DNA from 2 places in the Microbacterium sp. ARD32 genome. Region 2 is predicted to be linked to the other one. Evidence: predicted binding sites of a transcription regulator. Region 2 holds the regulator's gene; the other holds the start of a gene.
The links. Region 2 encodes HspR, which represses chaperone genes until heat shock. Its sites were predicted from a motif close to AAGTTGAGTCNNNNNGACTCAACTT; they were not measured.

Region 1: Q9R19_RS11785 (ATP-dependent Clp protease ATP-binding subunit) is a predicted target of HspR. The motif match lies at 7,918-7,942, and genes of this name have one in related genera.

The regions. Positions count from the first base shown of each region.
Region 1 covers NZ_JAUZVD010000003.1:37,001-52,208, forward strand. The annotation lists gene Q9R19_RS11720 (hypothetical protein) at 1-27, opposite strand, end outside; gene Q9R19_RS11725 (ATP-dependent DNA ligase) at 91-441, shown strand; gene Q9R19_RS11730 (hypothetical protein) at 426-629, opposite strand; gene Q9R19_RS11735 (SDR family oxidoreductase) at 810-1,694, shown strand; gene Q9R19_RS11740 (hypothetical protein) at 1,691-2,002, shown strand; gene Q9R19_RS11745 (hypothetical protein) at 2,015-2,332, opposite strand; gene Q9R19_RS11750 (AraC family transcriptional regulator) at 2,550-3,479, opposite strand; gene Q9R19_RS11755 (nitronate monooxygenase) at 3,646-4,686, shown strand; gene purU (formyltetrahydrofolate deformylase) at 4,728-5,591, opposite strand; gene Q9R19_RS11765 (DNA starvation/stationary phase protection protein) at 5,734-6,276, opposite strand; gene Q9R19_RS11770 (Rho termination factor N-terminal domain-containing protein) at 6,295-6,564, opposite strand; gene Q9R19_RS11775 (glutaminase) at 6,674-7,138, shown strand; gene Q9R19_RS11780 (glutamine amidotransferase-related protein) at 7,139-7,855, opposite strand; gene Q9R19_RS11785 (ATP-dependent Clp protease ATP-binding subunit) at 7,985-10,525, shown strand; gene Q9R19_RS11790 (LysR family substrate-binding domain-containing protein) at 10,621-11,343, opposite strand; gene Q9R19_RS11795 (helix-turn-helix domain-containing protein) at 11,426-12,178, opposite strand; gene Q9R19_RS11800 (hypothetical protein) at 12,233-12,544, opposite strand; gene Q9R19_RS11805 (PspC domain-containing protein) at 12,541-14,085, opposite strand; gene Q9R19_RS11810 (PspC domain-containing protein) at 14,245-15,208, shown strand, end outside.
Region 2 covers NZ_JAUZVD010000002.1:356,299-371,506, reverse strand. The annotation lists gene Q9R19_RS10010 (GH1 family beta-glucosidase) at 1-998, opposite strand, end outside; gene mgtE (magnesium transporter) at 1,384-2,742, shown strand; gene Q9R19_RS10000 (heat shock protein transcriptional repressor HspR) at 2,830-3,288, opposite strand; gene Q9R19_RS09995 (DnaJ C-terminal domain-containing protein) at 3,290-4,273, opposite strand; gene Q9R19_RS09990 (nucleotide exchange factor GrpE) at 4,281-4,904, opposite strand; gene dnaK (molecular chaperone DnaK) at 4,908-6,761, opposite strand; gene Q9R19_RS09980 (glycosyl hydrolase family 32) at 6,929-7,858, opposite strand; gene Q9R19_RS09975 (carbohydrate ABC transporter permease) at 7,904-8,728, opposite strand; gene Q9R19_RS09970 (sugar ABC transporter permease) at 8,725-9,681, opposite strand; gene Q9R19_RS09965 (extracellular solute-binding protein) at 9,685-11,007, opposite strand; gene Q9R19_RS09960 (LacI family DNA-binding transcriptional regulator) at 11,217-12,263, shown strand; gene Q9R19_RS09955 (alpha/beta hydrolase) at 12,337-13,338, shown strand; gene Q9R19_RS14480 (alpha/beta hydrolase domain-containing protein) at 13,307-13,495, opposite strand; gene Q9R19_RS09950 (IclR family transcriptional regulator C-terminal domain-containing protein) at 13,736-14,113, opposite strand; gene Q9R19_RS09945 (FCD domain-containing protein) at 14,317-14,799, opposite strand; gene Q9R19_RS09940 (FAD-dependent monooxygenase) at 14,833-15,208, shown strand, end outside.

The DNA of each region.
Region 1 (15,208 bases), on a different contig from region 2:
CGCTCCGCCATAGTAGAGAAGTCCCATGTCGCTAACCTAGACCTCGTGCCTGGAATTCGTCATCGGATATCCAGCGGACCGGAGGTTGCCATGGGAAAGTTCATCTACGAGAACGGCGTCAAGGCGGAGATCGAGGACAGGGCGCTCACGCACCTGCAGCTCGTCATCACCGCCAAGCTGCGCCGTGGGGAGCCCTTCCCGTTCAGCTGGCGGGAGGACGTGAGTGTGGGGGGTGGACGCACCACGGTCTGGATGCATCCGGGCAGCTCACTCGTCTTCAAGTACTACGGCAGCCGGCAGCCAGGGATCAACCGAGGATGGACCGAGGCTCTCGCCTTCACCGCGAACTCCCCGGGTGGTCTGTATCTCGTGCCGGAGCCGCCGGATGCCGGTGACAGCAGCGCGCCCGAGGAGCCGACGACCGCTCACTCCGAGGACTGATCCACGTCGATCGGGTCGGGCTCGGTGGAGCGATCCCGGCGGGCCTGGCCGGATCGCCGCTCCTCGCCCTCCGGTCGGTCGTGCCCGTCGGGCTCCGCCGGTTCGGCGTGCTCGTCCTCCGGGCGCTCCTCGTCCTGCTGCCCCGGCTGAACGTGCTCGGGCAGCATGCCCTCGTCGATGCCGCTCATGGTGCGTCTCCTTCCGTTGCGCGCCTGCTGACACCACTGTGCGGGGCTTCGGGCGGACGTGGAACCCCCGTTGACATCGCCCTCGCGCGTGCCTAGGCGAAGCGGCCCGGGTGTCAACCCCCTGGAGTGCGCTCGCGCGCCGTGCGAGTGTCGGGGGACACGTACCGGAGAGGATCGACGATGAGTGACAGCACGAAGGACCCGCGCGAGGCGCACAGGGACGAGCCGATGCCGCCGCAGCAGCAGGATCAGCCCGGCAAGACCGAGCACACGGTGCCGGAGCCCGACCACGGCGAGGAGAGCTATGTCGGCCACGGCCGTCTGGACCGGCGCAGGGCCCTGATCACCGGCGGTGACTCCGGCATCGGCAAGGCGGTGGCGATCGCCTTCGCCCGCGAGGGCGCGGACGTGGCGATCGTGCACATGCCCGAGGAGCAGAAGGACGCAGACAGCGTCGTGGCGCTGATCGAGGACGCGGACCGCAAGGGGATCAGCATCCCCGGCGACCTTCGTGATGAGGAGTTCGCGACGGATGCCGTGCGCCGCACCCGCGAGGAGCTGGGCGGGCTCGACATCCTGGTGCTCAACGCGGGCTACCAGCACGACCTCGACGGCTTCGATCAGCTGCGCACCGAGGACATGCGCCGCGTGTTCGACACCAACCTGTGCGGCACGCTGTTCACGGCGCGCGCCGCGTACCCGGACCTCGAGGCGGGCGCGGCCATCATCGTGACCGCCTCCATCCAGGCGTACCACCCGTCACCGGGGCTGATCGACTACGCGATGACGAAGGCCGCTCAGGTCGCCTTCGTCAAGGCGCTCGCCGAGGAGGCCGGTGAGCGCGGCATCCGCGTCAACGCCGTCGCCCCCGGCCCGATCTGGACGCCGCTGATCCCGGCGACCGGGTGGAGCCAGGAGAGGATCGCCGGGTTCGGGAAGGACACTCCGCTGGGGCGTCCCGGTGAGCCCGCCGAGCTCGCCGGGGCGTACGTCTATCTCGCCTCCGACGAGTCGTCGTACACCTCCGGCTCGGTGCTGGCGGTCACCGGAGGGAAGCCGCTATGAGCACCGTGCTCAGCGACCCTCCGAGCGCCCCCGCCCCGCACGGCGACTGGGAGTTGACGCCGCTGGGCCGGGAGAGCTGGCGCATCTGCGACCGCGCACGGCGTCACGGCGACGCGGACTGCCTGATCGCCTATGTCGAGCGCGGCAGCACGGGCACACTCGATGTGCTGTGGCTGCGCCGGCCGTGCCCGCGCCGCACGCGCTTCGCGGACTTCGCTCAGCTGTTCGCCGCGCTCGACGCGGCCGTCAACGCCGCATCCGATCGCTCCAAGGCGCCGTCGCCCATTCCCCACCTGTCGCCGCGCTGAACGCGCGGCCGGTCATTGCTCCGGCGGGATCTCGACGTGCTCGTCGATCAGCGCGATGCCGCCGCTCGAGTTGGCCGAGTGCGCCAGCTCCTCGATCCAGGTGCGGCTCAGGGCAGGGCTCTCGGCCTCCTCGAAGACGAACCGGAGCGGGATGGAGGGATGCAGCCAGATGGTGCTGCGCCCCGGTGCGGCGCCGTCCGGATGGGTCCACGACAGTGTGAAGCTCTCGTTGCGTCGCAGCTTGGTGGCCACGACCACCTTCAGATGGGCGAGAGCGCGATCCTCGATGAGGATGGGCTCGGCGGCGTCCCCGTAGTACAGGCTTCCCATGCGGACCTCAGCTCAGAGCAGCGGCCGTGAGGCCGGATGAGGGGCGGGGGTGATGCACGATTCGCATGGCTTCTCCTGACGATGGGCGATGTTCTTCCCAAGGCGGGACATCTGGAATCTAACCCGCGCGGAGAGACCGTGAGGGCAGCGGCGCGGCGCAGGGTGCGAGACGCGAAACGACTGTTCGCCGGCGGTCATCGACCTTCGTCGAGACGGATCATTCCCGCCGCCGTGCCGTCGCCGCGGGCAGCACGCCGTACTGGTCGCGATAGGCGGCCGAGAAGCGCGACGGGTGCGCGAAACCCCACCGTCGGGCGATCGCGGCGATGGTGTCTTGAGTGCCGTCGAGCAGTTCGCGCCGGGCGCCCTCGAGGCGGGCACGGCGGAGCTGCTGAGCGGGCGTGGTGTCCAGCGAGCGCCGGAACGCGTACTGCAGACCGCGGGTCGAGATGTGCACGGCGGCCGCGATGTCGTCGACGGTGATCGGCAGGTGGGCGTTCTCGTCGATGTAGGCGAGGGCCTTCCGCACCAGACGCGGCGCGACCCGGGACTGCGGATCCTGCTCGAGCGCGGTGCGGAACGTGGTGGGGAACATCGTCAGCAGCAGCCACAGCGCCTGGCGCTGCACACCGGCGAGGATCAGCTCGTCGTCGGCGCTCTCGATCATCGCCGCCGCAATGAAGTCGATGCTGCGCGACCAGTGCTCGCGGGCCGCCTGGTGATCGGGCGCGCCGCCGAGCACGCGCAGCCGCAGCGTGTCGTCACCGCACATGCGCCGCGCGAGCTCCTCGGCGGTGCCCCGGTCGAAGATCAGGCCCGACACCTGTGCCTGATCCCACCGCGCCTCCATCCGCGCCCCGTCGGTGAGCCACGGCGCTCCGCACTTCATCGGGCTGCGACCCGACCAGACCTCGGCACCGGGGCCGGCGACGCTGCAGGCCAGCAGCTGGTTCTCCGGCTCGACCACGGAACGCACCTGTGCACGTAGCCCGTACCGCACCAGACTGAAACCCGCGCCCTCGGCCGAGAACCAGTCGAACCGGAAGTCATCCGGATCCACCTGCTGCAGCGCAGCCGATGGCACGAACTGCCTCCAGGTCTCCTCCACGCGTGACGCGTCATACGTCGAGAACTGCAGTACTGTCACGATCTCCACCTGGGATCAGTGGAGACGAAGTGCCTCCATGCGAAACCTACCCCAGTATTCCGGCAGTCGGGTGACGCCGGCGCGCGGCGGATGGCCGGGCGGCCGGGCGGCCGGGCGGCCGGGTGGCCGGGTGACCGGGTGACCGGTCGGGCGTAGCCTCGGAGTCATGACTGATCTGCGCGCGCTGCTCGGCATCCGGCATCCGATCGTGCTGGCGCCCTTCGGAGGACTGTCGTCGGTGGCGCTGACGGCGGCCGTCAGCGACGCCGGCGGCCTCGGCTCGTACGGCCTGTACGGCTACGACGGCGAGCGCATCCGTGCGACGGTCGCGGCGCTGCGCGCAGCGACGAGCGCCCCGTTCGCGCTGAACATCTGGCTGCCCATCGGCGACGAGGTGAAGCCGGGGCCCGAGCACGACGCGTACGCGACGGCACTGGAGACGCTCTTCGCCGAGGTCGGACTGGAGCCGCCCGCACGGCCTGAGCGCTACCTGCCCGCACTGGACGAGCAGCTCGCCGCGATCTGGGACGCGGCCCCTGCCGTGCTCAGCGTGGTGTTCGGAGTGCCGTCGCCCGCGCTGATCGAGCAGGCGCATCGCCGTGGCATCCGCGTGCTCGGCACCGCGACCACGACAGCCGAGGCGGTCGCACTGGCCGATGGCGGCGTGGATGCGATCGTCGCGACCGGTGCCGAGGCCGCCGGTCATCGCGTCTCGTTCCTCAAGCCCGCCGAGGAGTCGCTGGTGGGGCTGGTCTCGCTGCTGCCGCAGGTGGTGGATGCCGTGGACGTGCCCGTCATCGCGGCCGGAGGCATCGGCGACAGGCGCGGCGTCGCGGCGGCGTTCGCGCTGGGCGCGTCGGGCGTGCAGGCGGGCACGTCGTTCCTCGTCACGGCGGAGTCCGCCGCGAACGACGCCCATCGCGCGGCGATCCGGTCGACGGCCGCCGACGACTCGGTGCTGACCAGGGCCATGAGCGGGCGACTGTCGCGCGGCGTCTCCAACCGCGCGGTGCGCGAGATCGAGGCATCCGGCGCCATCGCCCCGTTCCCGGTGCAGAACTGGCTGACCGGGCGCTTCCGCGCGATCGCCGGCCGGCGCGGACTCGGCGAGCTGCAGTCCCTGTGGCTCGGGCAGTCGGCGCCGCTCGCGCGCTGGGACACGGCATCCGACGTCTTCGCCGAGCTCCTGGCGGGCGTTCCCGCCTGACGCGGCCGAGCGGTATCGCCGCTGTCAGAGGATCACGGCTGTCAGAGGATGACGGTGGAGCGGTCGTGCACGATCACGCGATCCTCGGCGTGCCACTTCACGGCCCGCGCCAGCACGTAGCGCTCGACGTCGGCGCCGCGGCGCTGCAGCTCCGCCGCCGACTCGGCGTGCGTGACGCGGGTGACGTCCTGCTCGATGATCGGGCCCTCGTCCAGGTCGGCCGTGGCGTAGTGCGCGGTCGCGCCGATCAGCTTGACGCCGCGCTCCTTCGCCCTGGCGTACGGGTTCGCGCCGATGAAGGCGGGCAGGAACGAGTGGTGGATGTTGATCACCGGCGCGCCGATGCGCTCGATGAAGTCGTCGCTGAGGATCTGCATGTAGCGCGCCAGCACCACGAGGTCGACCTCGCCCTGCAGCAGCTCCAGCTGGCGCTGCTCCATCTCGGCCTTGGCGTCCGGCCCGTCACCGCGGGGGATGTGCACGAACGGCACGCCGAACGAGCGCACGGACTCGGCCAGATCGGGGTGATTGGAGACGACCACGGTCACGTCGATGTCCAGCTCGCCGCGCTGCGTGCGCCACAGCAGCTCCAGCAGGCAGTGGTCGTACTTCGAGACGAAGATCGCCACGCGCTTGCGCTCGGCGGTGTCGTGCAGCGACCACTCCATGCCGAAGCGGCCGGCGACCTCCGCGAGGGACGCCTCCAGGTCCGGCCGCTTCCCCGCGAGATCGTCCAGGTGGATGACCGTGCGCTGGAAGAATCGCCCGCCCTGCTCGTCGGTGGAGTGCTGGTCGAGCGAGATGATGTTCGCTCCGTGCGACGCCAGTACCCCGGCGACGGCCGCGACGATGCCGGGCTGGTCGTCGCAGGCGATGAGAAGGCGCGCGGTGTCGGTGTGCGGCATGGATGCTCCTGGGCTGAGCCCTCTCACCCTGAGAGGCGTGCCTCGATTCTGCCTTCCCTGCGGGCGCCGGGGCGAATCCCCGCCGTCACACGCGCCGTCACACACGCCGGATGCTCCGGCGCGTGTGACGGCGTGTCCCGCCTCACGCCGGCGTGCGGTTCTCCGCGCTCACCATCCACGCGAGCTGCTCCAGGGTCTCCAGCACCACGTGCAGGATGTCGGCGCTGGTCGGGTCCTCCTCGTCGACGGCGTCGTGCACGTCGCGCACCGTGGCGACCGTGGCGTCGAGCCGCTCGGTGACCAGATCGATGGTCTCGGTGGTCAGCACCTCGCCGTCGGGGTAGGGCGGCAGCGACGTGGTCTTGGCCACGGTGGGGGTGCGACCGTCGGGGACTGCGTGCAGGGCCCGCATCCGCTCCGCCACCGTGTCGCCGAGCCGCCGTGCGGCCTCGACCACCTCATCGAGCTGCAGATGCGTGTCTCGGAAGTTGGTGCCCACGACGTTCCAATGCGCCTGCTTGCCCTGGATCTGCAGCTCCACCAGGTCGACCAGCACGCGCTGCAGACTCTGTCCGAGCCGCTCGGAGGCGTGGAAACCGCTCTCAGCGTTCTGGTCGCCGGTGAGCTCCGTCGTGTTCTTCTTCTTGCCGGCCTGCGCCGTGCTCTGCTTCTTCGTGGATGCCATCTTGTTCTCCCTCTCGACTCAGTGGTTGCGCAGCATCGAGATCAGCTCGGACTTGCGCTTGTCCGAATAGCCGGTGATGCCGAGCTCCTTCGCACGCGACTTGAGCTCGTCGACCGTGCGATCCTCGTAGTCCTCGGCCTCGCCGCCGCGCTCGCCGACCTCGCTGCGCCCGTCGCGGGCTGCCGCGTTGGAGATGCGGGCCGCCTTCTCCTTGGAGGCTCCGTCGTCTCGAAGCTCCTCGTAGAGATCCGGATCCTTCAGGCTGTTCGAACCGCGTCCACGGGGCATGATGCTCTCCTCACATGTCGATGGAGCCCTCAGCATGCCCGTCGGCGCTCGGCAGCCGAAGGGGGTTGACAGCGCTGCCGCCCGACGTGCGACCGGCTAGCCTGGGCGGGTGACCACGACCGCGGCGCTGCTGGCCCGTGCACGAGAGCGGCTGATCGGCGCTCCGCGCGAGGCGCTGGGCGTGGTGCGCACCTCGAGGTGGCGCGCGGACCGCATCGTGCGGGCGGGGGACGCCTGGCGGCTGGGCGTGCTGCTGCTCACCGACGACGCCGTGCTCGCGGCGGGCGAGGTGCTGCGCGCGGCGGAGGAGGTGCGCCGCGGGTACACCGCGGAGTCGTCGCGGGCGCGGGCGGAGCGTCGTGCGATGGCGCGGCGCGGGGGCTTCGCGGAGGGCGAGATCGTGCACGTCGGCTGGGTGACGCTGGACCCGGATGCCGTGGATGCCGGTGGCGCCTCCGGCCCGCTGGCGCTGCTGGACGGCCGGCCGGCGGTGCGCTGGTCACCGGCGGGCGGGCTCATGCCGCTGGCCGGGTACCTCGACGAGAAGGTCGCGCTGCTGCGTGAAGGGACCTGATCAGCTGCTGACGAGCGCCGGGAAGCGCGCCAGCAGGTCGGCGCCGTCGACGGATGCCGAGAGCACCATCCGCTCGGTCGCGGCGTACTCGCTCGGGTCGAAGTAGCCGGATGCCCGGTAAACCGCCATGCGGTCGGCGAAGTCCTGCGGCGACGCCTCCGGATGGAACTGCGTCGCGTACAGCCGCTCGCCGACCCGGTACGCCTGCACCGGGCAGTCGTCCTTGGTGGCCAGCAGCGTCGCGCCGGGCGGCGTCTCGGCTGCGGACTCCTTGTGCGCCGTGAACACCGACATCTCGGGGGCGTTCGGGCCGAACAGGGCATCCGTCTCGCCGGCGGCCGTCAGCCGGATGCGAGCCGCCTGCACGCGCTCCGGGTGATCCAGCACGACCCGTCCGCCCAGCATCCGCGTCACCACGCCGATCCCGTAGCACGTGAACAGCGCGGTGGTGCGGCCGTCCAAGGCGCGCGCGGCGATGCGCTCGAGGTCGCGCTCGACGATCAGCTGGGTGTCGCCCTTGTCGTCATCCGTGACGTTGAACGGGGACCCGCCGATCACGAAACCGTCGAACTGCTCCCACTCGACGGTCTCCAGAGACGCGTGCAGCAGATCGATCCGGTGCAGCCGCGGGAGGCCGAGGTCGCGCGCGAAGGAGCGGTGCTCGGCATCCGCCGCGCTGCGCTCCGGACGCACGCACACGTACAGCACCGAGGACATGCGGACGAGTCTATTCCGCGCATTCCGTCGGCGCCGGGAATAGGTGACGAGGCGACACGTTGAACTTGACAGTGATGCGCTCAAGTTTGAAACTTGATGACGGCACACTCAAGTTCGAGAGGAATGCACATGCCCAACGACTTCACCGGAGCGGGTTCGGGATCGTTCGACGAGTTCCTCGCCCGCTATCTCGCGGGTGAGCAGGCCCGGCAGACGCGGTCGATCGACCTCAGCCGGTTCCTCACAGCGCGCACTCAGCAGATCCTGCAGCGCGCCGGCCGCTTCGCGCTCGAGCGCGGTCAGACCGAGCTGGATGCGCTGCACGTGCTGCGCGTCATCGTCGACGACGAGGGGGTCGCGCGCGCGATCGACCGCATCGGCGCCGATCCCGCGGACATCGCTCAGGCGGTCGAGGCGCGCCTTCCGGAGGCCCGTGAGACCGCCGACACGGATGCCGCCAGCCTGACCTCGAGCGCCAGCCGGGCGCTGTTCCACGCATATCAGGTGGCCCGCTCATCGGGTTCGACGTACATCGAGCCGGAGCACGTGTTCTTCGCGCTCGTGATCGGACAGGACTTCCCGTCGGGGCAGATCCTCGCGCGAGCGGGGGTGACCGCCGAGGCGCTCACCCAGAGCCTGCGCGGCGAGCCCGTTCCCTCGGGCGTGACGCCGCAGGGCGAGGACGGCGCCGACCCGGCATCCGACACGCCGATGCTCGACCGGTACGGCCTCGATCTCACCGCTCGCGCGCGGGAGGGCGTGCTGGACCCGGTGATCGGACGAGCCCCCGAGATCGAGCAGACCATCGAGATCCTCAGCCGCCGCACCAAGAACAACCCGGTGCTCGTCGGCGAGGCCGGAGTCGGCAAGACCGCGATCGTCGAGGGGCTGGCCAGCGCCATCGTCGCCGGCGACGTGCCGACGCAGCTGAAGGACCGGCGCGTTGTGGCACTGGACCTGCCGGCCATGCTCTCGGGCACCCGGTACCGCGGCGACTTCGAGGAGCGGCTGACCAAGGCCATGGACGAGATCGCCGCGCACAAGGGCGAGATCATCGTGTTCGTCGACGAGTTGCACACGGTCGTCGGGGCCGGCGGCGCGGGCGAGAGCGGCGGCATGGACGCCGGGAACATCCTCAAGCCCCGCCTGGCCCGCGGCGAGCTGCACCTGGTCGGTGCGACCACGCTCGCGGAGTACCGTCGCATCGAGAAGGATGCCGCCCTCGAGCGTCGCTTCCAGCCGGTGCGGGTCGGCGAGCCGGCCATCGAGGATGCCGTGCGGATCCTCGAGGGGCTGCGTCCCGCCTATCAGGAGCACCACAGCGTGGCGTACACCGACGACGCGATCCGCGCGGCGGTGGAGCTGAGCGCCCGCTACCTGCCCGATCGGGTGCTGCCTGACAAGGCCATCGACCTGATCGACCAGGCCGGTGCACGCCTGCGCCTGCGACGCGGACCGGTCCCCGACACGTCGGCTCTGAAGACGGAGCTGGCCGAACTGGAGTCCCGCAAGAACGTGGCGGTCTCGACCGAGCGCTACGAGGAGGCCTCGCGCCTGCGCGATGAGATCTCCGAGATGCAGCGGCGGATCGACGAGGCCGATGCCGGCGAGCCGGCGGACGCCGTGGTCGACGAGGCGCAGATCGCCGACGTGATCTCCCGGGCTACGGGCATCCCTGTCAGCCGCCTCACCGAGACGGAGCGCTCGCGGCTCGCCGAACTCGAGGCCGACCTGCACTCCCGGGTGATCGGTCAGGACGACGCAGTGGCGGCCGTGGCGCGTGCTGTGCGGCGCAGCCGCACGGGCATGGGCGATGCGAACCGGCCGGTCGGCTCGTTCCTGTTCCTCGGCCCGACCGGGGTGGGCAAGACCGAGCTGGCCAAGGCGCTGGCGGATCGCCTGCTGGACGACGAGACCGCCGTGATCCGCTTCGACATGAGCGAGTTCGGCGAGCGGCACACCGTGTCGCGGCTGGTCGGCGCGCCTCCGGGATACGTCGGCTACGACGAGGCCGGGCAGCTCACGGAGCGCGTGCGGCGCAACCCGTACTCCATCGTGCTGTTCGACGAGATCGAGAAGGCGCACCCCGACGTGTTCAACCTGCTGCTGCAGGTGCTCGACGACGGGCGACTCACCGACGGCCAGGGGCGCACGGTGGACTTCCGCAACACGGTGGTCGTGATGACCTCGAACATCGGCTCGGAGTTCCTGGCCTCGCGGTCGGGTGCGCTCGGTTTCGTGGCCTCGCAGGATGCCTCGGGCTTCGCGTCGCAGGAGGACCTGAAGGCGCGCGTGATGGGCAGGCTGCGCGAGGCCATGCGGCCTGAGCTGCTGAACCGGATCGACGAGATCGTCATCTTCCAGAAGCTGTCGCAGACCGAGCTCGGCGAGATCGTCCGGCTGATGCTGCAGGCGACGGCCAGGCGGCTGGCCGGCCGGGAGATCGGCTTCGAGGTGACGGATGCCGCGGTCGTGTGGCTGGGCGAGCACGGCTACGAGCCGGAGTACGGCGCGCGCCCGCTGCGTCGGCTGATCCAGAACGAGGTGGACGACCGCATCGCCGACCTCCTGGTCTCGGGTTCGCTCGCCGATGGCGGTCGGGTGGTCGTGGATGCCCGCGAAGGCACCCTCACGGTGACGTCCGCCGCGCACCTGGCGGATGCCGCCTGACACGCTCTCACGGCCCGTCTATGTGGCGCGTTACGCCCCGTCTCGCTCTGGTGAGGGGCCGTTTGCGCCACATAGACGGGCTCTTGTGTCGGCGCTCAGCGCGAGGAGTTCGCGGTGCGGCCGCGCACGATGCCGACGAACGTCTCGACGTCGGGCGTGGTCGCATCCCGCGGCCACGCCAGCGCGACCGTGGAGACGGGGCCGGCGGTGAGCGGCCGGTAGTCGGCGTCCTTGCGCTTGTGCATTCGTGCGAGCGACATCGGCACGACCAGGATGCCGACACCCGACGCCACGGTCGCCACTGCGTCCTCGGTGGTCTCGATCGTGGGGAAGGTCGGAGTGACGGTGGGAAGGTCCAGTGGGCCGAGCACGTCATCGCCCGGGGTGATCAGCACCTGGCCGGCGAGGTCGTCGGCGGAGAGCTCGTCCGCGGCCATCAGGTGCGACTCCTTCGCCGCCACGACGACCGGCACCTCGTCGTACAGCGGGATCACGTGCAGGTCGCCGGGACGTCGCAGCGGCAGCCGCACCAGGGCGAGGTCCACGTCGTGCAGCCGCTCACGCTGGTCCGCGAAGGACAGTGGCACCAGTTCGAGCTCGACGTGCGGCATCCGCTCGTTCCAGGTGTCGATCCACCTGCCCGGCGTCGCGCCGGGGACGAGTCCCAGGCGCAGAGTGCGCGGCTCCTCGCGGGCCGGACGCGCGACCTGCGTCGCCTTCTTCGGCGTGGCCTTCCGCGGCGCCGATCTCTGCTGCGCCTTCTTCGCTGCCGGCCCGCCGGGGCGGGGTCGTGCGGGGCGGCGCCGGTCGTTCTTCATGGATTTCAGCGTAACCGCGCCGCGGCCGGTGCGCCGGAAGCCGGATGCCGTCGGCCCTGACCGGCCCCGCGGACGACCCCGCTCAGGCGGTCGGGCGGATCGCGACGCAGCACCGGCCCTCGTGCGGCTCGCCGTGGGCCCGCAGGTGCGGGCAGTCCATGCCCTCGAGGATGCCGCCGATCAGAGCCAGGTTCGCCGAGCAGACCAGCTGGGTGTGCTCGCGGGCCAGCGAGTCGAAGGGACAGTTCGCCAGTGTGAGCGCGCCGTCGGATTCGCGGGGTTCGAAGCCCTGGGCATCCAGCACGGCCGAGAGCCTTCCGAGCTCGCCGGTCGCAACGTCGGGTGGGGCGGATGCCGCGATCCTGCGCCCCTCGTCGCGGGCGACCTCCGCGACGGCGCGGTACAGGTCGGCCCGGTACAGGTCGGACCGTTGCAGATCAGACCGGTGCAGATCGGCGCCCTGCCGCTCGGCGCCCTGCAGATCGGCGCCCTGAGCGGCGCGCTCGATGGCGCCGGCCAGCAGGTGACCCACCAGGCCGTAGCGCCGCTGGGGGAGTGAGACCGCGACGGTGCCGTCGGCGCGGCGATACAGCTTGGACGGCCGTCCGGCACCGGGCCCGGAACGCCCGGACAGCCGACGGAACTCGGTCTGCAGCAGACCTGCCGCCACGAGCCGGTCGAGATGGAATCGGGCCATGTGCGCAGGGACGCCGACGGCTTCGGCGGCCGCGTCGCGGCTGACCGGCTCCGGCTGCGACGCCACATGCTCGTACAACGCGCGCCGGGTGTCGTCGGCGAGTGCGCCGATGCTCGACGCCCGCGCGGTGATGTCCATGGTGACATCATCGTACTTCTATCTTCGAAGGTTGACGCTTTTAGAAGCGGGCCCTCAGTCGCGCTGCACCAGCGCTCGCTGCGCACGCCGGAGCAGTCCGACGAGCCCGGTGATCAGCACCAGCGCACCCACGGCCAGCAGCACGAACGCCGTGATCGTGCCGGGGTTCAGCGTCGCGAACCAGTCCGTCACGCAGTCGCGGCGATCGGCGCCGCTCAGCATCCAGATGCCGAACCAGGCGATCGCGGCGAAGCAGAGTCCCCACACGATCGCGGCCCAGCGGGTGCGCGGCGGGGGAGCGGATGCCGCGGGTGCGGCATCCGCGGTGTCGAGCTGCTCGACGGGAAGCGTGGATTCAGTGCTCATTCGGACGTCTCCTGATCGGGGCGGGTGGAGTAGACCACGAGGATCAGGCCGGACTCCTGGTCGATCGTGACGGGCACGGTCAGCATGGCCTGTCCGTCCGGGGCGCGAGGATCCAGCGACGACGACACGCTCTCGCGGAACACCGTGCTGCCGTCCGCCTGACGTGAACCGGAGAACACGCCGTCGACGCTCGCATCACCGAGCAGCTTGCCGGCGGCATCCAGTTCGTTGCGCTGCCACCGCACGGTGCCGTCGCCCAGCGTCGCCGTCAGCCGCAGCTCCACGCCGTCGCTCACGTAGATCTCGGTGTAGCCGGAGCCCTTGCGAAGCACGACGGGGCGGGACGGCTCGCCCGGCACATTCTGCAGGTAGATGTCGGTGCGCCCGAACGGCTGCCGGATCGAACCCTGATCGGAGTTCCAGATGTTGGTGTTCCCGAATCGCACGTCGCCCATGCTGGCCGCCCCGCCCGTGATCAGCCCCGCGACGAGCACCACGACAGTGAGGAGCGCCAGGAATCCGCTGCGCCGGCGCGCGACCCCGGAGACGACCATGCCGAACGCGAGCACGAGCGCCGAGCTCAGCAGCGCGAGTGCGGCGGTCACGGCATCCGGTTTCGAGGCCAGCAGCCAGACCACCGCCGCCGCGACCAGCGCCACGCCGATCACCGTCGCGACGTAGGCGAAGCTGGCCCGCGGATTCGAGGCGCGGCGGACACGGCGACGTTCGGCGGCCTCGGCGGCGAACGCGGCCGCAGCAGCCTGTCGCTCGGCGCGGGCCTGATCGCGCGCGGCGCGCTCGGCATCCTGCTGCTGCTGACGCCACGCCTGGTCCTGCTGCTGCCAGGCGGCGTGCTGGGCGCGCCAAGCGTCCAGCGCTCCGGCATCCGCAGGAGGGGCGGAGGGCTCAGGGATGAGGGAGGATGCCGGCGACGCGACCTCTGCACCCGAAGCAGGGTCGAAGCTGGCATCCTCCTCTCGGATCTCCGCATCGACGGCGGCACCCGAATAGCCGACCGGAGCGGAGGGGAACGGGGAAGTCTGCGCCTCTGAAGCCGTTCGAGACGCGTCACCCCCCGGGGTGCGGCGCGCGGCGCGCACGATCAGGACGAGCAGGATGCCGACCAGCAGCAGCCCGACGATGAAGAGGAAGACGCCGAAGGGGCTCGCCCCGTACGTCTGGTACGAGTACGGGTTGAGGATCCTCTCGGCGAGGAACAGCCCCACGGTGGGTGTGACCGAGAGCATCCCGAGCAGGAACCCGGCGAGGATGCCGAGCTGCGCGGGCTCGAAGTGTCCGCGCAGCAGCTCGCGCAGGTGGATGCGGCCCTCCGGGTCGGGGAGAAGCGCCCAGGCCACGGCGTAGAGCAGGATCATCGGCAGTCCGAACAGGGCCGCCACCACGAGGATGCCGCGGACGATGAGCGGATCGATGCGCAGCCGGGAGGCGATACCGGCCGCGACGCCACCGATCCAGCCGTCCGAGCGGGCGACGCCGAGGCCGGACACCCAGGCGAAGAACCGATCGGATCGGTGCGGCATCGGGGGTCGCTCTGGAGCCGGAGGCGGCGCAGTCGGGAAGGTCATGCTCCGATCCTGTCGATGCCGGACCGAGTGCCGCCATGGGGTGATCCCCTGACTCGCCCCTGATCCTGGCCCCGGAGCCCCGGGATCGCCACTTCCGGGTGGTTGGATGGCGTCATGTCCTCTTCCGCGCAGCATCCGTCGACGCCTCTGGCGCGACCGCCGCGTGCCGTCGCGCCGCCGCGTCCGGAGCTGACGCGCGTGCGCGAATGCCTGATCTCGGGCACCGCCGAAGGGCTGGCCCGCCACCTGGGTGTGTCGATATGGCTGGTGCGGGCGATGTTCATCGCGCTGACCCTGCTGGGCGGCGCGGGAGTCCTGCTCTATCTCTGGTGCTGGGTGTTCACGCCGTGGGAGCCGGGGGAGTCCGCGCCGTCCCGGCGGGCGCCGGTGGCGTGGGTGATGCTGGTCGTCGCGGTGATCCTCGAACTGATCGTGCTGTTGACGCTGCGCGGCGGAGGCATGTTCAGTGTTTCGCCGGCGAATATGGGGGTCTACTCCACGAGGTATGCAGACCTGGGCGCGTTGTTCGGGTTGGTGCTGCTGCTGGTCGCCGGGTCACTGTGGGCCGACCTGATCGACAGGCACGATCCGGCTCGCGGGCCGCGGCAGGCGGCGATAGTACGGGGGATCACCATCATCCTGATGTTGGTCCTGCTGGTCGGGATGCTGACAAACCCGGTCGCTCCGGCGTACCTGCTCGTGCCTTTCGCCGGCCTTCTGGCGATGTTCGCCTCGTCGCTGATGCACCGCTGGCGCGAGCTCTCCGGCGAGCGGGTGCGGCGCATCCGCGAGGAGCAGCGCAGCGAGATGGCCGCCCACCTGCACGACTCGGTGCTGCAGACCCTCGCGCTCATCCAGAACCGCGCGGGCGCTTCCAGCGAGGCCGCCCGTCTCGCCCGGGCGCAGGAGCGCGAGCTGCGAGCCTGGCTCTATGACGGGGATGCTCCCGCCGACAGCGATCTGCCCACCGACCTGCGCGACTACGCGGGCGCGCTGGAGCTCGACTATCCCGTGCACATCGACGTCGTCTCCGCCGGGCTCTCGACCGAGCGGGCGAGTGGCGAGCTGGCCGCGGCGG
Region 2 (15,208 bases):
TCCAGCCGGAAGGGGAGATCGGCCATCGCCTGGCTGGTGCCGTCGGGGCTCTCGCCGGTGCCGGCGCCGGCGGCCACCCGGGTGGGCATGTAGTAGTTCAGGCCGTAGAAGTCCAGCGGTTGCGAGATCACGACGAGGTCCTCGACGGGGACCTCGGCGAAGGCGCCGAACAGCGGGGAGAGCTCGTCGGGCACCTGCGGGTAGTGACCCAGCAGCACGGGGTCGGCGAAAACCCGGTTGTGCACGACGTCGAAGAGTGCGGCCATCATGGCGTCCTCGGGGCTGTCGCCGGCCGGGACGACCGGGGTGTGCACATTCGTGATGCCGATCCGGCCGCGCACGCCGGTGGCGCGCAGCGCCTGCACCGCCAGCCCGTGGCCCAGCAACTGGTGGTGCACCGTGGGAAGCGCGTCGAAGAGCAGTGCCTGCCCGGGAGCATGGAGGCCGAGTGCGTAGCCGTTCAAGGTGACCGTGGCGGGCTCGTTGATGGTGATCCAGGAGTCCACGCGGTCTCCGAACCGTTCGCCGACCAGGCCCGCGAATTCTCCGAGTCGCGCGGCGGTGTCCCGGTCCAGCCACCCGTGCTCGTACTCCTCGGGCAGGTCCCAGTGCGAGATGGTGACGAAGGGCCGGATGCCGGCGGCCTGCAGCTCATCGAGCAGCCGCTCGTAGAAGGCGACGCCGTCGGTGGCGAGCGACCCGCGCCCGTTCGGCTGCAGCCGGGTCCAGCTGAGCGAGAACCGATAGGCGTCGACGCCGAGATCGGCCATCAGCCGGACATCCTCGGCATGCCGGTGGAAGTGGTCGGCGGTGACCGCGGTGGAGCTGCCGTCGATGATGCGCCCGGGCTGGTCGCTGAAGCGGTCCCAGACGCTGGGGGTGCGTCCCCCGGCTGCGACGCCGCCCTCGATCTGGGCGGCGGCCGTGGCCGTGCCGATCACGAATCCCGGCGGCAGGCGGAGGCCGGTCTGCTGCATGCCGGACTGCTGAGGGGTCATCGTCGTCTCCCGTGTGCGGACCGCTGTGTCCGCGTCTGCGTGGCGCCAAGTGGGACAGTCGTCCCACTGCCGCTACCTTAGGAGCAGGTTCGACGAAGAGCAAGCGGAAGGATGCCATGGCGCGCACGCCGGTCGAGGAGCGCCGCAGGGCCCTGATCGCCGCCGCGCTGCGGGTGATCGCGGGCTCGGGGTAAGATCGACGCAGATCCCTCCCCGAGCACCAGGAAGCGAGGTGGTTCATCATGTCCAGTGACAGTCACAGTCGCAGACACGTCATCCCCTCCGCTTCCGCACCGCTCGGCTGAGCGGCGGCGTCTGCTGCGACGCACGCCCCGGCGCTCCGCGCCGAATCCGCTCTCCGCGGTGCCTTCCTAAAGGCACGCGCATGACTCCCATCCAGCTTCAGACCGTCTCCGAGGCCGCCGACGACATCCGCCGGCTCATCGCCCAGGGTGACCTGCCCGGCGCCTCCGCCGTGCTGACCCCGCTCTCCGTTCCCGAGGTCGTCGAGCTCGTCGACCGGCTCGGCATCGAGGATGCCGCGATCGTGTACCGCCTGCTCACCAAGGCCCGCGCCCTCGAGGTGTTCGAGGCGCTCTCGCCCGGCACGCGCGGTGAACTCGTGCAGGCACTGCGCAACGCCGAGATCACGGCGCTGTTCGCCGAGATGGACCCGGACGACCGGGTGTGGCTGCTCGACGAGCTGCCGGCATCCGTCGCCCCTCAGCTCCTGCGCGGCCTGACGCGCAGCGAGCGCGAGCTCACCGCGGGCATGCTCGGCTACCCGCAGGACTCCATCGGGCGCCGCATGAGCCCGGAGTTCGTCACCACGCATCCGAGCCTCACCGTCGCCGAGACGATGACCCGCGTGCGCGGCGCACTCGACAGCGCTGAGACCGTCTACACCCTTCCGGTGACCGACGGCGGACGACGCGTGGTGGGCGTGGTCAGCCTGCGCGATCTGATGTCGGCATCCGACGACGATCTCGTCGGCGCGCTGATGAACGACGCGCACGTCGTCGAGGTGACCGAGGATGCCGAGAACGCGGCCCGCCGCATGACCGACTACGGCCTGCTGGCGCTGCCGATCGTGGACAGCGAGCAGCGTCTGGTCGGCATCCTGACCATCGACGACGCGGCCCGCATCCTGAAGCAGGAGGAGAGCGAGGATGCCGCCCGCCAGGGCGGCGTGGAGCCGCTGCGCCGCTCGTACCTGTCCACGCCCATCCGGCGCCTGGTGCGCTCGCGCGTGGTGTGGCTGCTGGTGCTCGCGGTCGGCGCGACGCTGACCGTGCAGGTGCTGGACGCCTTCGAGGCGACCCTCGCCCAGCTCACCGTGCTGGCGCTGTTCGTGCCGCTGCTGATCGGCACCGGCGGCAACACCGGCAACCAGGCGGCGACCACGGTGACCCGCTCGCTCGCCCTGGGTGAGGTGACCCCGCGCGACGTGCTGCGGGTGCTGTCCCGCGAGGTGCGGGCGGGATTCTGCCTGGGGCTGCTGCTGGGACTGTTGGGCTTCGCGCTGGCCGGGGCGATCTACGAGTGGCACATCGGCCTGGTCATCGGGCTCACGCTCGTCGCCGTGTGCACGGTGGCGGCATCCATCGGCGGCATCATGCCGCTCGCCGCGCGGGCGATCAAGGTCGACCCGGCGGTGTTCTCCAACCCGTTCATCACGACGTTCGTCGACGCCACCGGCCTGATCATCTACTTCCTGATCGCGAAAGCCGTCCTGGGCCTCTGACCCCGCTTGCCCCGTCTATATGTCACAAAGCCGCGGAATTCGGGCCGAATAGGGGCGTTTTGTGCCAAATAGACGGGAGAGACCGGGTCATCCGGGGCCGGGGCCGGGGCCCGGGCCGGGGTCCGGGTCGGGGGTGATCGTGCGGGGGCGCCAGAGCACCACCTCGGTGGAGCGGCGGATGCGGCGGCCGGAACCGACCGAGAACACCTGGCCCGATGCCCCGGCGGCGAACACGCGCACGCCGGGGCGGCTCTCCCGTTCGGCGCGCAGCGCGCCTTCCAGCTCGGTGACGCGGGAGCGCAGCATCCGCACCTCGTCCTCCAGATCGAGCAGCCGCGCGATCGCGGGCAGGCTCATCCCCTCGCTCGAGAGCTGCGCCACCTCGCGGAGCTGCTCGATGTCGCGCATCGAGTAGCGCCGCGAGCCGCCGCGCGTGCGGCCGGGCACCACCAGGCCGATGCGGTCGTACTGCCGCAGCGTCTGGGGGTGCATGCCGGCCAGTTCGGCAGCGACCGCGATCGCGAAGACGGGGGATTCGGCATCCATGTCAGGCCTTGGCCTTCGCCATCATCTCGGCACGCGGGTTCTCGGCCGGCTCGAGCTCGTGGAAGCGCTCGAGCGCCTCGCGCGCGGCGTCGTCGAGGTGCGACGGCACGGCCACCTGCAGCTCTGCGAGCAGATCTCCGGTGCCCTTCTTCGCCGAGGCGATGCCCCGGCCCTTCACGCGCAGCACGCGACCCGACGGGGTGCCGGGAGCGACCCGCAGCTTGACGGTGTCGCCGCCCAGCGTGGGCACCTCGATGGTCGCGCCGAGCGTCGCCTCGGTGAACGTGACGGGCACGGTCAGCCGCAGGTTCAGTCCCTCTCGGGTGAACACCGGATGCGGACGCACCGTGACCTGCACGACGATGTCACCGGACTCCCCACCGTCGGGCGAGGGGCGGCCCCGGCCGCGCAGCCGGATCTTCTGCCCGTCTGCGACGCCGGCCGGCAGCTTCACCTTGAACGGCTTGCCGTCCTCGGCCTGCAGCGTGATGGTCTCGCCCTGCGCCGCGGTGACGAAGTCGAGCGTGGTGCGGGCCGTGACGTCGGCCCCCTTCTGCGGGCCGCCGAAACCGCGGAACCCGCCGGACTGTCCGAACCGTCCGCCGCCGAACGATCCCCCTCCGCCCTGATTGAACATCGAGAAGATGTCGTCGAAGTCGGCCTGGCGGCCGCCGCCCTGCCCGAATCGGCTGAACACGTCCTCGAAGCCGCCCGCTCCGCCGCCACCGGGCGCTGTGAAGCGCGCACCGGAGCCCATCGCACGGATCTCGTCGTACTCGCGGCGCTGATCGGCGTCGCTGAGCACGCTGTACGCCTCGCTGATCTCCTTGAACTTCGCCTCGGCCTTGGCATCACCCGGGTTGGAGTCCGGGTGGTACTTGCGGGCGAGCTTGCGGTACGTCTTCTTCAGCTCCGCATCGGAGATGTCCTTCGAGACGCCCAGCGTCTTGTAGAAGTCCTTGTCGAACCAATCCTGGCTGGCCATCGATCACCTACTCCGCGGGGACGGCGACGACGACCTTCGCCGGTCGCAGCTCGACGTCGCCCAGACGGTAGCCCACCTCGACGACGTCGAGGATGGTCGAGCTCGTCGCACCGGGAGTCGGCTGCTGGAAGATGGCCTCGTGCTGCTGCGGGTCGAACTCGTCGCCCTTCGCGCCGTAGGCGACGACACCCAGGCGCTCGACCACCGAGCGCACCTTCTCGGCGATCACGGCGAAGGCCGAGCCCTCGGTCAGATCGCCGTGCTGCTGCGCACGGTCGAGGTCGTCCAGCACGGGCAGCAGCCCCTTGGCCGCCTCGCCCTTGGCGCGCGCGATCTCGATGTGGCGCTGCTCCTCGGTGCGGCGCCGGTAGTTGGCGTACTCCGCGGTCAGGCGCTTGAGATCGTGCAGGTGGTCGGAACCGGCATCCGCGTCGTCGGCGTCCTCGCTGGATGCCTCGGGCGTCTGCTGCGCGTTCAGGATGTCGTCGACCGTGAGGTCGTCGTCCGACCCCTCGGCCGCGGCGGCGTCGGTCGAATCCTGCGGAACGTCCTGCTCCTGCGGCGCGGGGCCGGATGCCGCAGCATCCGACCCCTCGTCCTCAGGAACTTCATCGAAGTTCTTGTCGGTCATCTCTTACTTGCTCTCCTCGTCGTCGACGACCTCGGCATCCACCACATCCTCGTCGGATGCGGCGTCGGCGGGAGCGTCGCCCTCGGGGGCGGCGGATGCGGCATCCGCCTGAGACTGAGCGTAGATGGCCTCGCCCAGCTTGCCCTGCGACTCGTTCAGCTTGTCGAACGCGGTCTTCACCGCGTCGTCGTCCTCGCCGGCCAGTGCCGTCTTCAGGGCGTCGACGTCGGCCTGCACCTCGGACTTGACGTCCTCGGGCAGCTTGTCCTCGTTCTCCTTGATGAGCTTCTCGATCGAGTAGGCGAGCGACTCGGCCTGGTTGCGCTGCTCAAGGGCGTCCGCGCGCTTCTTGTCCTCAGCGGCGTTCTCCTCGGCCTCGCGGACCATGCGCTCGATGTCATCCTTCGACAGCGACGAGCCGCCGGTGATGGTCATCGACTGCTCCTTGCCGGTGCCCTTGTCCTTGGCGGACACGTGCACGATGCCGTTGGCGTCGATGTCGAAGGTGACCTCGACCTGGGGGATGCCGCGGGGAGCCGGAGCGATTCCGGTGAGTTCGAAGGTGCCCAGCGGCTTGTTGTCGCGAGTGAACTCGCGCTCGCCCTGGAAGACCTGGATCGCAACCGACGGCTGGTTGTCGTCGGCGGTGGTGAAGGTCTCGCTGCGCTTGGTCGGGATGGCCGTGTTGCGGTCGATGAGCTTGGTCATCCGGCCGCCCTTGGTCTCGATGCCGAGGCTCAGCGGGGTGACGTCGATGAGGAGGACGTCCTTGCGCTCGCCCTTGAGGACACCGGCCTGCAGGGCGGCGCCGACGGCGACGACCTCGTCCGGGTTCACGCCCTTGTTGGCCTCCTTGCCGGTCTCGCGCTTGACGAGCTCGGCGACGGCGGGCATGCGGGTGGAGCCGCCGACCAGCACGATGTGGTCGATGTCGCCGACCTTGATGCTCGCCTCGCGGATGACGTCCTCGAACGGCTTCTTGGTGCGGTCGAGCAGGTCCTTGGTGAGGTCCTCGAACTTCGCGCGGGTGAGGGTCTCGGACAGGGAGACCGGACCCGAGTCGGTCAGCGAGAGGTAGGGCAGGTTGATGCTGGTGCTCGTCGAGGACGACAGCTCCTTCTTGGCCTGCTCCGCGGCCTCCTTGAGGCGCTGCAGGGCGATCTTGTCACCCGAGACGTCGACGCCGGAGGTCTCCTTGAACTGCTTGATGAGGTAGTCCACGACGCGCTGATCCCAGTCGTCGCCGCCGAGGCGGTTGTCACCGGCGGTGGCGCGCACCTGGATGGTGGAGAAGTCGTCGTCCTTGCCCACCTCGAGCAGGGACACGTCGAAGGTTCCGCCACCGAGGTCGAACACCAGGATGAGCTCGTCCTCCTTGCCCTTGTCCAGGCCGTACGCGAGGGCCGCGGCGGTGGGCTCGTTGATGATGCGCAGCACGTTCAGGCCGGAGATCTCGCCCGCCTCCTTGGTGGCCTGGCGCTCGGCGTCGTTGAAGTACGCGGGGACGGTGATGACGGCATCCGTCACGGTGTCGCCGAGGTACGACTCGGCGTCGCGCTTGAGCTTCATCAGGATGCGCGCGGAGATCTCCTGCGGCGTCCACTTCTTGCCGTCGACGTCGAAGGACCAGTCGGTGCCCATGTGGCGCTTGACCGACGAGATGGTGCGATCGACGTTGGTGACGGCCTGGCGCTTGGCGGTCTCGCCGACCAGCACCTCGCCGTCCTTGGTGAAAGCGACCACCGAAGGGGTGGTGCGGAAGCCCTCGGCGTTGGCGATGACCTTGGGCTCGCCGCCCTCGAGGACGCTGACGACGGAGTTGGTGGTTCCGAGGTCGATTCCGACAGCACGTGCCATGTGATTCTCCTTGTGGTTGAAGTCTGATGCGACCCAAACCTGAGCCGCGATGACTCAAGTGTAAACAAGCGAGAGGGGGCTGTCAAGAAAGTTGATATGAGTGGACTCAGGTTTATCCCCCAGCCTCAATCCCGGCCCTGGGTCGGTGGGCAACGCGCGGGAACCCGCTATCGCGTGATTGTGATCGGCAGGGGATCCGTGATGCCGTCGAGCTCATGCCCGCTACCTGGTGCCCCGACGAACGCAAGCATCACGGACTCGCCCGACCGATCGCGGACGATTCGCCCCGCATACAGCGGGGCGGCAGCGATCAGCCGCGCGTCATCTACGCAGACCTCGTCGAGCGCACCGTCCACCCCGACCATCCAGACGCCGCTCTCGGCGCCGTCGCTCCGAGGCCCGTCGCCGTGACGCGATCCGCAGAAGACGAGCACAGTCTCCCCCTCGATCTCCGCCGTCTGAAGCACCTCGAGGTGAGCGAACCTCGAGGACTGGGTGCCCAGTGGGGGTTTCACCACCCACGTCTCGAGATCCTGCGACCAGGCGTAGCCGATGACCCCGCCGCTGGTGAACGTCCCACCCGCGCCGCGTGCCGTGATGAGCATGTGCCAGCCGTGCTCCTGCTCGTCTCGGAACACCCACGGATCACGCCAGGCCTCCTCCGGCCAGGCGGTGTCCCCCAGTTTCTCGTAGTGTGCGGGGTCCGCGCGCAGCACGAATCCCGCACGCTTCGTCCATGTGTGCAGATCCTCGGAGAACGCCATCCCGATCGCCTCGATGTTCGCGTTCGCATCCGGCGCGAGGAAGGAGGCCCCCGTGTAGAACATCCGCCAGAGACCGTCATCCCCCCGGACGACCGAGCCCGTCCACGTCGATGTCTCGTCGAAGCTGCCCCCGGACCCGGGCGCGAGGACCTCGCCGTGATCGGTCCAATGCGTCAGGTCCGCCGAGGTCGCATGCCCGATACGGGCGTGACGATGCCGAAGCTCCGGGTCGCCCAGAGACCTCGGCGCTCGCAGGTAGAAGAGGTGAAATCTCTCGCCGTCGTCGGCGACCCAGAAGTCCCAGACCCAATGCGTATCCAGGCTGAAAGCCACCCCGTACCCCCTCTCGATGCCGACGTCGACCGCGACGCGCAGCACTCAGCCCTTGAGCGATCCCTGCATCAGGGCGGCGACGAACTTGCGCTGGAAGACCAAGAACACGATCAGCGTCGGCGTGAGGATCAGCAGCGACCCTGCGCACAGCAGCGGGATGTCGGTTCCGTATCGCCCCTGGAACGCCCCGAGAGCCCCGGCCATCGTGCGTTTGGCGGGATCGTCGACCAGCACGATCGCCAGGAGGAACTGGTTCCAGGTCCACAGGAAGAGCAGGATCGACAGCGACGAGATCGCCGGCACGGACAGTGGCATGTGTATACGCCAGAACAGCTGCGCCGTCGTTGCGCCGTCCATCCGCGCGGCTTCGGAGAGCTCCTGCGGCATGGTGACGAAATGCGCCCGCATCCACATCACCGCGAACGGCATGAACAGACCGATCAGCGGCAGGACGATCGCCCAGCGGGTGTTGAGAAGCCCGAGTTCGCGCATCTGGTAATACAACGGGGTGATGATCCCCTCGAACGGCAGCGTCAGCCCGAGCAGGAAGACGATGAAGACGATCCCGCTTCCTGTGGGCCTCAGATGTCCGAGGGCGAAGCCGGCAAGGGTGGCTATCAGCACCGCGATGGGGACGACCCCCAGTTCGATGAGCATGCTTGACCACAGCAGGGCGAGCATGTCCGCGGACTGGAAGGCCAATGCGAAGTTCTCCCAGTGCGGGGTCTCCGGCCATTCGAGACCGCGTGGATACGTCCCCGGCGAGTGCAGTGCGGTGACGAACAGGCTGATGAACGGCAGCAGCGTGATGAGCATGAGGATGACGAGGATGACCCGCCCCATCAACTTCTCGCGGGCATGGACGATCATGATTCCCTCCCCCGGAGGATGCGCTGGAGCGGGAGGACGATGATGAGGACGAGTGCCATGAGTACGATCGCGAACGCGGATGCCGTGCCGATCTCGCGCTGATAGAAGGCGAGGTAGAAGATCTGCAGGCCTGGCACGAGCGTGCTCTCCCCCGGGCCACCCTGCGTGGAGATGTAGATGATGTCGAAGCTCGCGAGCGCGGAGATGACCGTGACGGTCACGCAGACCGCGATCTCCTGCCGCACCCCGGGAATCGTGATCGAGAAGAACTCGCGGATGGGGCCGGCGCCGTCTATCCGCGCGGCCTCGTACAGGGCCGGGTCGACCTTCGTCATGCCTGCGAGGATGAGCACGAGGCACAGCCCGACCTGCACCCACGCGCCGATGACGCCCACGGCGGGCAGGGCTGTGTTGAAGTCGCCGAGCCACGCCCGGGTGACGGCGTCGAGACCGACCAGGCGGAGCAGTTGGTTCACGACGCCGTCGGTGGAGAGCTGCCAGCTCCACATGATGCCCGCGGCGACGAGCGGGATCACCTGCGGGAGGAAGAGGACGGTGCGCGCCACGCCGGCGAGCCTGCTCGCTGCGACGGCACGGATCACATTTGCCGCCAGTAGCGCGATCGCGACAGGGATTACGGAGAAATAGATGATCAGCTCGAACGCGTTCAGGATCGCACCGACCAGCTTCGGGTTGGTGAACACCTCGACGTAGTTGTCCATGCCGGACCAGGTCGCCGCTCCGATCCCATTCCAGTCGTAGAGCGAGTACTGCGCCGAGAGCGCGATGGGACGCAGCACAAAGGAGACGTAGAAGACGGCAGCGGGCAACACCAGACCGTAGGCCGCGAGGGTTCGGGTGATGCGGCCCACGCGGCGCCTGCGAGCGCGCTCCGACAGCGCTGCTGCGCCGGAGACCTGCTCCGGCGCAGCAGCCGTTCGACGTTGTGCCATCGGCTAGCTTCCGACCTGGCTCTCGTAGTCGGATTGCACGGACTCCAGCAGACCGGCGGGCGTCTGCTCCCCCGCCACCATCTTCTGCAGGTTCGGCGTCCAGCTCTGAGCGTAGATCGCGCCGGTCGCGTTCGCGATGAAGTCCATGGCTCCGTTCACTTCGCCGATCACGTCGCCGGCGCCAAGCGTCGCCGCGGTGGTGGTCCCCTCTTCGACGGGAGGCATGTAAGCGCCCACCGCGCCCATGGGGCTCGAACCGCCGACCTCGACTGTCAACGCACGCGCCTTCTCATTCGTGGCCGTCCAATCGAGGAAGAACGCCGCGCAGTCGGGGCTCTTCGCCGTGGCGGAGACCCCATAGGTGTTCGGTGCGGACATCGCGCCGATCTGGCCGCCCTCCTCCAGCGGAGGCATGAGGAAGAATCCGGCGTTGCCCGGCATCTGCGCGTCGAGGTTGCCGGCCTCCCAGTCCCCGTTGAAGCTGAACAGCGTCTCTCCGCCGATGAAGCGGCTCATCATCTGCGCATAGTCAAGCGAGTTCACATCCGGCTCGAAGTAGCCGGCGTCGATCCAGCGCTGCAGGTGCTCTGCTGCGGCGAGGTTCTCCGGTGTGTCGATCGTGGCCCCGGGCTTCTGGAAGATCCAGTCGTTGATCGCCGATGGATCCCCGTAGGAGGCCATGAGCGCCTGCAGCGGGAACGCCAGGCCACCCGTCGCGCCGCCGTTGAACTGGCCGATCGGCGTGATGCCGGCATCCTTCGCCTTCTTCAGCGCCGCATCGAACTCATCGAGCGTCTTGGGAGCCTCGGTAAGGCCGATCTGGGCGGCGAGCTCCTTGTTGTAGTAAACGCCGGTCATCGAGTAGCTCAGGCCCATCGCGTACAGAGGGCCGTCGCCGCGGCGGCCCTCGTCGTCCACGCGGAGCTGCACGAGCTGCGACTCCGGCCATTCCGACCAGCCGTAGGCTTCGGCGTAGGGGTCGAGGTCGAGCAGCAGTCCGTCTGAAGCCAGTTCCGACATCTGCGGGAGCCGCATCAGGTCCGGCGGCGAGTCCTGCAGCACACGCGGCGCATTCTGCGTGATGACGGCGAACTGGTCCTCGCGGATGTCGAACGTCACGTTGGGGTACTGCTTCGTGAACTCTTCGGTCAGCGCTGTCGGCAGCGGGAAGCCGGTCTCGAAGTACGCCTGGAGGACGACGTCCTCGGCGCCGCAGGTCAGCGCGACGTCGCCGGTGGCGGGCGCGTCATCGGAGTCCTGCTTGGCATCGCCACCGGGAGGAGCGCAGGCGACGAGCCCCAGAGCCATCGCCGCAATGGCGCTCACCACAAGTGGACGGATAGGACGCTTATCGCTGTGAGACACCGGTGTCCCCTTTCATGAAGACTCATCAATCGAGCCGATCTGGTGCTTTGATCGGTTGCTAAATCGGGTTAGCATCTCCATGATGCGTCACCCGACGCGACCGTGTCAACCCCCGAGGGACAGTGCCCTATGACGCCCTCGCTAAGATCGGCCAGGACGGAGAGGCCCCCATGGCAGCCAAGCGCATCACGCTCGCGGACGTCGCGCGCGCCGCTGACGTGTCTCGTTCGACCGCCTCGCTCGTCCTCTCGGATCGCGGCGACGAGCTGCGCATCTCGGAGGCCTCGCAGCAGCGCGTGCGGCAAGTGGCCACCGAACTCGGGTACCGTCCCAACATGGTCTCCGCGAGCCTGCGGAAGGGGACCAGCGGCACCATCGGCTTCATCTCCGACACGGTTGCGACCTCGCAGTTGGCGGGCGACATGATCAAGGGCGCTCTGGAGGGGGCGCGCAAGCACGGCTACATGCTGTTCATCGGCGAGTCGGAAGGCGACGAGAGCCAGCAGGAGCGTCTCGTCGAGGCCATGCTCGATCGCCAGGTCGACGGCCTGATCGTGGCCTCCATGTTCACCCGCGAGCGGTCCGTGCCGTCCGCTGCCGCAGAACGGAACGTCGTCCTCCTCAACACCGTCCCGCCCCCGGACGAGGCACCCGTCAGGGCGGTGATCCCCGACGAGTACGCAGCGGGACGCGCGGCCGCCCGGCTGCTGCTGGATGCCGGACACCGTCAAATCCACCTGATCGGGGGCGGGCCCGGCCGCGATGACGTCGCGCAGGACAGCGTCGCGGGCAAGGAGAGACTCGCAGGCATCCTCGACGAGCTCACCAGTGCGGGGCTCTCACCGGCGAGCGGCGCCGAATGCCGGATCTGGCTGCCGTCGGAGGGCTGGCGTGCGACGTCGGCGCTGATCGCATCCGGCGTCGCACGAGGGGCGCTGATCACCTTCAACGATCGCCTCGCCTTCGGCGCCTATCAGGCGATCGGCGAGGCCGGCGCGACGATCCCTGGCGACTTCTCCATCGTCTCGTTCGATGATCACCAGCTCGCCTCCTGGCTGCATCCGAACCTCACGACCTTCGCCATCCCCCACCACGAGCTGGGCCTGCGCGCGCTGGAGACGCTGCTCGACCCGGCGACGATCGCGCGCCCCGGGATCGATCGCATCACAATGCCGCTACGTCGGCGTGGTTCGGTGGCGGAGTTCGGGACCATTTGACTTCTGACCGCCCTCTGCCACACGATGAGGATGCTAACCCGGTTTAGCCATCCGATTCGAAAGAAGGCTCCCGTTGTCCGACCCGCACTCCAAAGCGCCCTCCGAACCGGTGCGGCCGCCGCGCCCGCCGTTCGATCACGACATCTGGCGCGCGCTGGAGAGCCAGGGAGACGCCGTCGTCACCGACATGCGCCCCGAAGACGTCCCGCATCTGCGAGCCAAGGCGATCGCCCCTGACGAAGCGGCCTGCACGCGTGACGGCGAATTCACGCTCAGCCGTCATTCGACCGTCGCTCCGGACGGCACGCGGATCCGGATCGTGCTGCTGCGACCACACGGACGCGAGGCCGCCCTGCCTGTGGTCTTCCACATCCACGGCGGCGGGATGGTCGTGGGATCGGCATACGACAGCCTTCCCCAACTGACAGAACTCGCGCACGAGGTCGGAGCCGCGGTCGCCTCCGTCGAGTACCGGCTCGCACCGGAGCACCCCTACCCCGCAGCTGTGGAGGACTCCTACGCAGGTCTCGCCTGGCTCTCAACGAACGCCGCATCGCTCGGCCTGGACCCGGCGCGGATCATCGTCCACGGAGTGAGCGCCGGCGGGGGGCTCGCTGCGGCCGTCGCTCTGCTCGCCCGCGATCGCGGGACCCCCCATCTGCTCGGACAGATGCTGATCTGCCCGATGCTCGATCATCGCAACAATTCCGCCTCCGGACGGCAGATGGCCGGAGTCGGCGCGTGGGATCGCACCGCGAATGAGACGGGCTGGAGCCTCTACCTGGGCGACATTCCGCATGACGAGGTGCCGATCTACGCCTCACCCGCGCGCGCCGACGACCTTTCGAACCTACCGCCCGCGTTCATCGACGTCGGATCGGCCGAGACGTTCCGCGACGAGGACCTCGGGTACGCATCGAAGATCTGGGCTTGCGGTGGGGATGCGGAGCTGCATGTGTGGCCGGGCGGCGTGCACGGCTTCGACGACCTCGCCCCCGATGCCCCGCTCGCGCGCGACGCCCGTCGCGCTCGAGAACGCTGGCTCACCCGCCTGCTCGATCGAACGCGTCGCTGACCGGCCCGGTCATCCAGGCTGCGGTCAGTTCCGTCGCATCCTCGGACAGCAGGAAGCCTTCGTCGATGAGCGCACGGGAAGCATCCTCGTACCCGCGCCGGTACTCTGCGGAATTCTGATACCTCGCGCGAACAACCTCGGGCGGGAAGGGCGCCATCGTATCCTTCAGGTCGAAGGGCTCATATCAGGGCTCATATCCGTGGTGGGCATCGCCGGATGCCGCACGGGCGATCGCCTCGTGGTCGGCCGGGCAGCCGGCTACGGCCGCTGCTCGAGCTTCGGTGGGTGAGAGTGCCACGACGATTCCCTCGTGTCTGCCTGTGGCTTTGGGTTCCGCAGCCACTCAGGCTCTGGAACTGTGACCATCTAACGTCGGAGCCCCGCCGGACGGGTCAGGCTACTTCTGTCCACTGGAAGCCACTTGCCGCAGCGCGTTCAGCGAAAGGGAACCGACGCTCGCCTCGATCCGCCGGGCTATGCCGCGCATGTCGGGCAGGTGGCGCTCGATCGTCGCCGCCCCGTCAGTGGTGGTGACTAGACCCAGAGCGGAACTGACGACACCGTGCTGGAGGATCGGAACCGCGATCGAGGTCGCGCCGACCCTCATCTCGTCGAGCGTCGTCGCGAATCTGCGCGAGGAATCCCTCCCGCACCAGGGCTCTTCGAACGCGAGCAACATCTTGCCGACAGCGGTGGCGTGCAGCGGCAGTCGACCGCCGACACGAGAGGCCTCCGGCACACGGCGCGTGCCGTATATCCGGACGATGTAGAGCACCTCCGCGTTCTCGCGCACCGCGATGCGGACGGTCTCCCGGGTGAGCGTGAACAGATCCTGCAGCCCCCCTCACACCCTTCCCGGTGAGTGGGAGCCTAGCGCGGTCGGAGCGTTATGGATCGACGAGCATCATCGGATGACCACGTGACCACCGATCCCGCCGCTGAGCGGATGCCCGTTACCGTCTCAGGCGTGGGCACGGGTCAAACCGGCCGGGCCCCTCCCCCGTCGCCAGGGCCGGCACCCACTGGCTGCGCGTGCAGCGACACCGCACTCACGTGCCCGATGGCGCCCAACACCGTCCGCGCAGCCTCGTGCACGTGGAGAGTAGCCGCTGCGCGTGCCGACTCAGCGTCGCGGCGCCGAATGGCATCGACGACGACGGTGATCTCCTCCACGCTCCGGACGGGGCGTCCGGGTTGCGCCAGCGTGAGCGCCCGAAACTGAGTGACCCTACGCTGCAGGATCCCGACCATCTGCGTGAGGATCGGATTCCCCGCCCCCTGAAATAGAATGCCGTAGAGGCGGTCCTTCGCGTGCATCACATCGTGGATAACGTCCAGGTTTTCCGTTCTTGCAGCGAGTTCTACCTGCCCGAAGGCAGCCACGAGCTTTGCGACTTCCTCGTCGGAGGCATACCGAGCGAACATCTCAGCCGCAAGCCCCTCTAGCTCGGCGCGAACCACGGCACCGAACTCATCATCGAGGCCGATTTCGTCGTGGGCGCCGACGGTTCCCGTTCCGTCGTCCGCCCCGCGGTCACCGGCGCCTCACGCAACGGATACTTCCGGGAGTACCCGTTCGCCTGGTTCGGTATCCTGTGCAAGGCGCCGGAGAGCGCACCCGAGCTCATCTACAGCAACTCAGACAACGGCTTCGCGCTGATCAGTCAACGCAGCCACGACGTACAGCGGATGTACTTCCAGTGCGACCCCGATGCCGACCCGAACACCCTGAGCGAGGCCGGGATCTGGGAGACGCTGCAATCGCGCGTACCGGGTGTCACCCTGAAGGAGGGGCCGATCTTCCAGCGCGACGTGCTGCGGTTCCGCAGCTTCGTCGCCAGCGAGCTGCGCCACGGCCGCGCCGCACTGG